2 regions of the Paenibacillus sp. J22R56 genome follow, and region 2 is predicted to be linked to the other one. Evidence: riboswitches for the same ligand, from Rfam matches in the RefSeq annotation. Region 2 holds a riboswitch; the other holds the start of a gene.

Region 1 (4,183 bases), on a different contig from region 2:
TGTTTATGACAGCTTTTAATACGGTGGATGGCATTCCGGCGACCGGCAACAAATGGCTGATGCGCAGCTTGCTTCGTGATGAGTGGGGCTTTGACGGCATGCTGATCTCCGACTGGGGCGCAGTGAGCGAGATGATCCCACATGGTGTTGCTGCGGATGGTGCGGAAGCTGCACAGAAGGCGATTGAAGCTGGCGTTGATATGGAAATGATGACGTCTAACTACGCAAATCATCTGAAAGAGCTCGTGGAAGCGGGAAAAGTAGACATCTCGCAAATCGACGAATGTGTCCTTCGTGTCTTGAAGCTGAAGGACAAGTTGGGTCTATTCGAAAACCCTTACCGCGCAGCTAGCGAAGAACGGGAAAAAGAAGTGCTGCTCTGCGATGAGCATCGTGCTGCTGCACGTGAGATTGCGGCGAAATCCTGTGTCCTGCTGAAGAATGAGCGGGCTCTGCCACTCCACAGCGGGCAAAAACTCGCGCTCATTGGACCTTTCGCAGAGAGTGGCGATATTCTTGGACCTTGGTCGATTTGGGGTAAGCAAGAGGAAGTGGTTCAGCTTCATGCTGGTATATCCGCACGTACCGATCTAATTGCTACAGCCAAAGGCTGCGACATCGACTCGGGTTCGGAAGAGCAGCTGCAGGAAGCAGTCAACGCTGCATCAGATGCAGACATTATCGTTCTGGCACTTGGTGAAAGCTCTGAGATGAGCGGCGAAGCGGGAAGCCGCGGAGATATTCGTTTGCCGCAGGCCCAGCTCAAGCTAATCCAGAAGCTGAAGCTGCTTGGTAAGCCAATCGTTGTTGTGTTGTTCAACGGCAGACCGCTGGACCTTCATGGTGTTATCGAGGAGGCGGATGCGCTTCTTGAAGCTTGGTTCCCAGGTACAGAAGGCGGCAATGCCATTGCCGATGTGCTGTTTGGAGACGTGAATCCATCCGGACGCCTGACGATGTCATTTCCGTACTCGGTTGGTCAAGTTCCTGTCTACTACAACAACTACAATACGGGTCGGCCACTCACACCGCAGAACGCGAATGAGCGATATGTTTCCAAGTATCTGGACATGCCAAATGCGCCGCTTCTGTCATTTGGTTACGGCCTCAGTTACACAAGCTTCTCGTACGGCGAAGTGAGTCTGTCGACAGATGAAATGCATGCTGAAGACACGCTTGAAGTATCGGTTGAAGTGACTAATACTGGCGTGGTTGCTGGGGAAGAGGTTGTCCAGCTGTACGTGCGTGATATTGCTGGAGAAGTCGTTCGCCCACTTAAGGAGCTGAAGGGCTTCCGTAAGCTGCAGCTGCAGCCTGGTGAGACGGAGAAGGTAACGTTCTCAATTACCGAAGAGCAGCTTCGTTATTACCACATGGATCTGCAGTTTAAGAGCGATGCTGGCGAGTTCCATGTCTTTGTTGGTCCTAACAGCCGTGACCTAGAAGCAAAGCCTTTCCGTCTCGTGAAATAAAAGATTTTCGAAAAAACAACGAATCAGCCGGACGGCTGGTTCGTTGTTTTTTGCGGCTTAATGACCTTATAGGATCATGTCATCTGTATAATAGCTGATCTCCTCCCTTATTTAGGGAATTATCTCCTTGGAACAGGGTAAAAGACAGCATGGCTGGCTTTTTAGGACATTCTGCAAGCGATTCAAGAATGTATACGCATTCATGGCGGTTAAACCCTGATTTCTGCGTTTATTTGAATTATTATCACGGTTTACAGATAAGGGAGAGAGGACTATGATCAATTAGCAAACTTCATATGTTCATATTCGCTGAGTTTCCGAAAGTCGGAAAGCAGGGGAACCAATTGCGATAACTGCCATTATAGTTACCGCCGGGGTGAATCAGCATAACTGCCGTTCAGGCAGAGAGCTGTAGGGCGATTCTCTAGACGCCCGAATCCGTCAGCTAACCTTGTAAGCGTTGATAGAGAGGGTGAACTTCGGTTTTTTATGACCGCGGGAGGATACTCTGCGGTCTTTTTTTCGTGTAAAAAAAAGCAAACATGGTTACATTACCACTGATAAGTGATGAGTAGCCCAAGTATCCAAGCGTATGTTGTTTAACTTCATTGTTGGCGGTGACCTGTGTGTTTACTCTTATCAAAAGATTACTGATCGGGCGTCCCTTAAAGTCCGCGGAATTAGGGGAACAGAAACTCATTAAGACAAAGGCCCTTGCGATCCTGTCTTCGGATGCTTTATCGTCCGTTGCTTATGGTCCTGAGCAAATCTTGTTAGTCTTGATGACCGTGAGCGCTGCGGCGTTTTGGTATTCCATTCCGATTGGTATCGGGGTGCTTGTCTTATTAACGGCACTTATTTTGTCTTACCGGCAAATTATATTTGCCTATCCGCATGGCGGCGGAGCTTATGTGGTATCGAAGGAAAATCTCGGGATATTCCCAGGACTTGTATCTGGCGGCGCCTTGCTGGTCGATTATATTCTGACGGTAGCGGTAAGTGTATCGGCGGGTACGGATGCGATTACTTCAGCTTTTCCAAGCCTGCATACCCATACCGTGTTGATTGCCGTATTTTTCGTCCTTTGTATCACCATATTAAATCTGCGAGGCGTAACCGAGTCAGCATCGATCCTCGCCTATCCTGTTTATTTATTCGTGCTGGCGGTATTCATTATGATTGGCGTCGGTGTATATAAAATCGCTACAGGCGATGTATCGCCTGCACTGCATACGTCGCTTGGCACACCGGTAGCGGGCATCAGCTTGTTCCTGCTGCTTCGGGCCTTCGCTTCGGGCAGCTCGGCTTTGACCGGGGTGGAAGCGATCTCGAATGCGATTCCTAACTTCAAGGATCCAGCGCCAAACAACGCTGCGAAAACCTTGATGGCTATGGGCGCACTGCTGTCGGTTCTGTTTGCGGGGATCGTCTTCCTTGCTTACTACTACGGTGTTGCACCAAGGGAAGACGTAACGGTTACTTCGCAAATTGCAGAGAGTATTTTTGGACGTAACTTTATGTATTATTTTATCCAGGGCACAACGGCCTTGATCTTGATTCTGGCAGCGAATACCGGCTATTCGGCATTCCCGCTGCTTGCGGTTAACCTCGCGAAGGATAAGTTCATTCCAAGAATGTTTACGGTCCGCGGTGACCGTCTTGGTTACTCGAACGGCATTATCAGCCTTGGTATCTTGTCCATCATTCTGATTATAGCTTTCCAAGGAAAGACGGAGCACTTGATTCCGCTGTATGCGGTTGGTGTATTCGTACCGTTCACTTTGTCGCAGACGGGCATGCTTGTAAAATGGATCCGTCAGCGGCCAAAGGGCTGGGTTCCCAAGTTTATTATTAACTCGATTGGCGCACTGATTAGCTTTATCGTATCGATGATGTTCTTCTTGACCAAGTTCGAGCAGGTATGGTCGATTCTGATTTTCCTGCCGCTGATTATCTTCGTCTTCCACCGGATTAAGAAGCATTACGAGGCTGTTGGAGAACAGCTGCGATTGGCGACCTGCGAGCCTGTAGTCCCAATTGAAGGTAATGTGATGATATTGCCGGTGGCTGGCATCACGCATGTCGTAGAGCATTCGATTCTATATGCGAAGTCCTTGAAGGCCGAGCAGATTATTGCCGTATACGTCCCGTTCGAGAAAGAGGATGAGACGATCTTCGAGGAGAAGTGGAAGAAGTTCCAGCCGGACGTCAGACTGGTGACGCTGCATTCGCCGTATCGTTCGATTACGAGTCCACTCTTTAAGTTTATTGATACGGTGCAGCGTAAGGCGAGCGAGAACAATTACCAGGTAACGGTCATTATTCCGCAGTTTATTCCGAAGAAGGGCTGGCAGAACATTTTGCATAACCAAACAAGCTTAATGCTCCGCACTCAGCTTCTTTACCGCAAGGATGTCGTGATCACGACCGTGCCGTACCATTTGAAAAAATAACAAAAAGCCTTAGCTTCCGGATTTCCGGAGCTAAGGCTTTTTTCATGCTACTAGTAATAAAGCTGGCCGGGTTAATTCTTTTCCTTAACCTTTCCAGCTGTTCCTTGTTTCGAAGGCCAGAATACCCATTTGCCGATCCACACCGTCAAGGCTGGTACGAGGAAGGAGCGGACGATAAAGGTATCAAGCAGCACGCCGATTGCGGTTACTGTGCCGAACTGAACGAGTACTTGAATCGGCAGAGTGGCAAGGACGGCG
Region 2 (4,183 bases):
CCCATTCTCTTGGAGTCTATGAAATAACGAGAAAGATCATTTCACAGTTTGAGCGTAATCATTATCCGGACTGGCCGCAGGAAGAAAGACTTTTGGCCCTATGCGCTGCATTACTGCATGACGTTGGTCATGGACCGTTCTCCCATTCGCTGGAGCAGGTGTTCGATACGCATCATGAGCAGTGGACCTGTGCGATCTTGCTTGAGGATACAGAAGTTAATCGCGTGCTGCGCCAAGTGTCAGATGATTTTCCAGAAAAAGTGGCATCGGTTATCGGCAAGACTTATCCAAATCCGATCGTTGTCAGTCTTATCTCCAGTCAAATGGATGCAGACCGGATGGACTATTTGCTGCGTGATGCTTATTTTACCGGTGTTCATTACGGGAACTTCGACCTGGAGCGAATATTGCGCGTCCTGCGTCCTTTTCAGGGCAAGATGGTTGTGAAAGAAAGCGGCATGCATGCCATTGAGCATTATTTAATGTCCCGCTATCAGATGTATTGGCAAATCTATTTCCATCCGGTTACACGGAGCTCGGAAATCATATTGCGGCAAATTACTCGTCGGGCGAAGGAGCTGTACGAGAGCGGTTATACCTTTGCATGGATGCCGGGACCAATCAACAAGCTTCTAGATGGTACGATTACAGTAAAGGATTATCTGAAGCTGGATGAGGCTTATATGCAGACGATCTTCGCTCAATGGGCGGAGGAAGGAGATTCTCTTCTTGCCGAGCTATGCGACCGGTTCCTCAATCGCCGATTGTACAAATACATTACGCTTAGTGATCCAGGAGACTCTTTATTAGAAGAAGCAGCTCAGCAGTTTATCTCAATTGGTCTTAATCCGGATTATCATATGGAAATTGATTTTCCATTTGACCAACCTTACGACATATATCGCCCTGATGCGAAAAAAGGCGGGAAAGAGGATAAAGCGCCGATTCTGCTCTTAAATGACGATAACAGCTTAAGCGAAATATCGGTGAAATCCGACATTATTCGTTCCATCAGCGGCCTGCATCAAGGGCAGTACCATATTTATTATCCGATCGAGCCACTCCTTGCTGCGGCTCATCAATTAAGTGCTGAAGTAAGGGAGCTTTTCAAAATTTAAAGGCTTTATATAGAAGGAGAATGCAGCAAAGATGATATCTTTATTCGACACACACACCCATCTGGACGCTTCACAATTCGACGGCGACCGCACAGAAGTTATCGAACGAGCACGTGCAGCCGGTGTCGACCTTATGCTCAACATTGGCTTTAACCGAGAGACAATCCCGACCACCATCGAGCTTGCAGAAAAGTATGATTTTATCTATGCGGCAGTTGGCTGGCATCCAGTAGACAGCATCTATATGGAACCGGGGGATCTGGAATGGATCGAGCAGCTTTGCTCTCATCCAAAGGTTGTTGCGATCGGAGAAATTGGACTTGATTACCACTGGGATACGTCACCAAAGGATGTTCAGCACCGTGTATTTCGGGAGCAAATCCGCCTCGCTCGGAAGCTGGGTAAGCCAATTGTCATTCATAATCGGGATGCTCATGAGGACATCGTTTGTATTTTGAGGGAAGAAAAAGCGTCTGAAGTTGGAGGGGTCATGCATTGCTATTCCGGCAGCTGGGAAACGGCAAAATTATGCCTCGATATGAACTTCTATATTTCCTTCGGAGGACCTGTCACTTTCAAAAATGCGAGGGTGCCAAAAGAGGTGCTTGCACAGGTTCCACTTGACCGTATATTAATCGAAACCGACGCTCCATATTTGGCTCCTCATCCGTTCAGAGGGAAGCGAAATGAGAGCTCATATGTGTCTTTAGTCGCAGACATGGCAGCTGAGATAACAGGAAAATCTAAGGAGGAAATTGCATTTATTACAAGCACAAACGGTAAAAAATGTTTTGGTATTGTTTAAAAACGGACTAAAACCACTGAAATAAAGACTATAGCGGCGATAAAACTCTTTTTAATTGGCGGAATCGGCTTTATTTGCCTTCAGAATGCTAAAATTTCGTTAAAATCGTCTTTTAACGCGTCTTTACAATTGTGTGGTCAGGAAGGTATCATTTTTCTCAGAGCTTTAACTTTTGTATTGGATTTCCAGTTTACGCTTAATCTCCGAATCGGAGAGCGGGGGAACCAACGTCGGCAGATGCAGGGCTAAGAAAGCAAGTTAGCATCATGCGGCGCATTGAATTCTTCAGGGGTGAATTTTGCGGCGATTGCCATGAGCATTCGAACCGTGGATAGGGCAGCTCTCTCGTCCGAACCCGTCAGCTAACCTCGTAAGCGTCTATAGAGAGCGATCAACCTCGTGTATTTACCTTTTCCTGAATGTTTGACTACCCAGGAAGCCACGATCAGATCCTCTGTCGAAGGCTTCTTTTTATTTTCGATTTATACGGAAATAGTCTTTCGTAGAGGTAGATCCAGGAGGTGTGAGGAAGTAACACTGGAGCGTGCTCGTCACGCCAATATACTTAATAGTCACGTCAATGTATCATGCGTAACAGATTGGCGGCGGGGCTATGAAGGAGGACCGATTGAAGTGGGAATGATCCAAGTTAGGGAGACCCATGGGAAGCGATCATCCAGCATGACTTTCGCAATGCGATGGAAGCATGAAAATTTGCGTTTAATTGTTCTGAGTGCAATTATCTCAATCGCTATGACTTTCATGTTTTTGGTGTTGTTGTACGGATCGGCTGATAAAAGCGTATCCGTAGTAGTGAATGGACAAGAGACCGTTGTGAAAACAAAACAATGGATCCTGCAACGCCTACTGGATGAACAAGCTATTACGGTAGGGCCACATGATGAGGTGTCGTCACCTCTAAATGCGTCCATCAAAGACGGAGATCGCATTGAAATTAAACAAGCGTTTCCGGTTACTGTAAAAGCAGATGGCAAGACATCGACGGTGTACACGACAGAGAAAACAGTACAGGCGGCGATCGGGAAATTAAATATTCCTGTTCGCGATCAAGATAGGGTTAACCCATCTCTAGACACGGCCGTTTCGAAGGCGATGACAGTTACCGTTACTCGCGTCGATACAAAAGTGTCGGAAACAGAACGGACTTTGCCGTTCTCGATCGTGAAGAAACAAGATCCAACCCTTGATAAAGGGAAGGAGAAGCTGGTGCAATCCGGCAAGAATGGCCTTGTGATTGAACGCGTGGAGAAGAAGTATGAGAATGGTGTTCTTGTCTCCTCCAAGCTGGTCGACAAGGTTGTGCAGACACATACGGTCAGCCAGGTCGTAGCTATTGGCGCGAAGAAGGATGTACATACACTCTCAAGCAATGCGAGCACGGCCTCGTATTCGAAGAGCGGAGTCACCTTTAAAGCCAAGAAGATTCTGAAGAACGTAACCTTAACCGCTTATTCAGCGGGAGTGGAGTCTACGGGTAAATCTGAAAATCATCCTGGGTACGGCATTACCGCTTCCGGCGCGAAAGTGAAGGAAGGCCGCACGATCGCGGTTGATCCGGATGTTATTCCAATCGGCTGGTGGGTATACATCGAAGGCATTGGCTTCCGCAGGGCGGAGGATACAGGCAGTGCAGTCAATGGGAACAAGATTGACGTTTATTTTGACAGCACCAGCTATGCAAACAAGTTTGGCCGGAAAAAGGGCTATACCGTGTACGTACTTGGACCCAATAAGCCATCCGCAAGCTAATTGCTTCATGCTATTATTTCGATGATAAATATGCCATTATAAGAAGAGGCGCTGCCTCTTCTTTTTGTGTGTATAGGTGTGGAGCGGTTACATTCTTACTGACGCAAAAAGATGAGCGAAAGTTGCTGGAGAAAGGAATGTTCGCTTGTGATTAAGGAAATTATTGTGGTGGAAGGCAAAGATGATACAGTCGCTGTAAAGCGGGCTGTTGAAGCAGATACGATTGAGACAAATGGCTCTGCCATCGGCGAGGATGTGCTTAAGCGCATTGAACTGGCCATGGAACGAAGAGGCGTTATTATATTCACAGACCCTGATCATGCTGGTGAGAGAATTCGCAAAATTGTAGCTCGGCGGGTACCCGGCTGCAAGCATGCTTTTTTGCCACAGGAGAAGGCTATGTACAAGGGTGATATCGGCATTGAGAACGCCAGTCCTGAAGCCATTCGTCAGGCGCTCTCCGAGCTTCGAACAGAGGAGCCTGCTGGTG

Evidence for each region. Region 2 has a riboswitch for cyclic di-AMP ahead of AC0YNT_RS28825 (ubiquitin-like domain-containing protein). Riboswitches for the same ligand answer to the same signal wherever they lie in the genome.
Region 1: another riboswitch for cyclic di-AMP. It lies ahead of AC0YNT_RS11525 (APC family permease); the one in region 2 lies ahead of AC0YNT_RS28825 (ubiquitin-like domain-containing protein).

The regions. Positions count from the first base shown of each region.
Region 1 covers NZ_JBWDNV010000004.1:174,583-178,765, forward strand. The annotation lists gene AC0YNT_RS11520 (glycoside hydrolase family 3 N-terminal domain-containing protein) at 1-1,472, shown strand, start outside; cyclic di-AMP (ydaO/yuaA leader) riboswitch at 1,770-1,948, shown strand; gene AC0YNT_RS11525 (APC family permease) at 2,099-3,925, shown strand; gene AC0YNT_RS11530 (MMPL family transporter) at 3,997-4,183, opposite strand, start outside.
Region 2 covers NZ_JBWDNV010000015.1:9,302-13,484, forward strand. The annotation lists gene AC0YNT_RS28815 (HD domain-containing protein) at 1-1,118, shown strand, start outside; gene AC0YNT_RS28820 (TatD family hydrolase) at 1,150-1,923, shown strand; cyclic di-AMP (ydaO/yuaA leader) riboswitch at 2,107-2,316, shown strand; gene AC0YNT_RS28825 (ubiquitin-like domain-containing protein) at 2,557-3,693, shown strand; gene rnmV (ribonuclease M5) at 3,841-4,183, shown strand, end outside.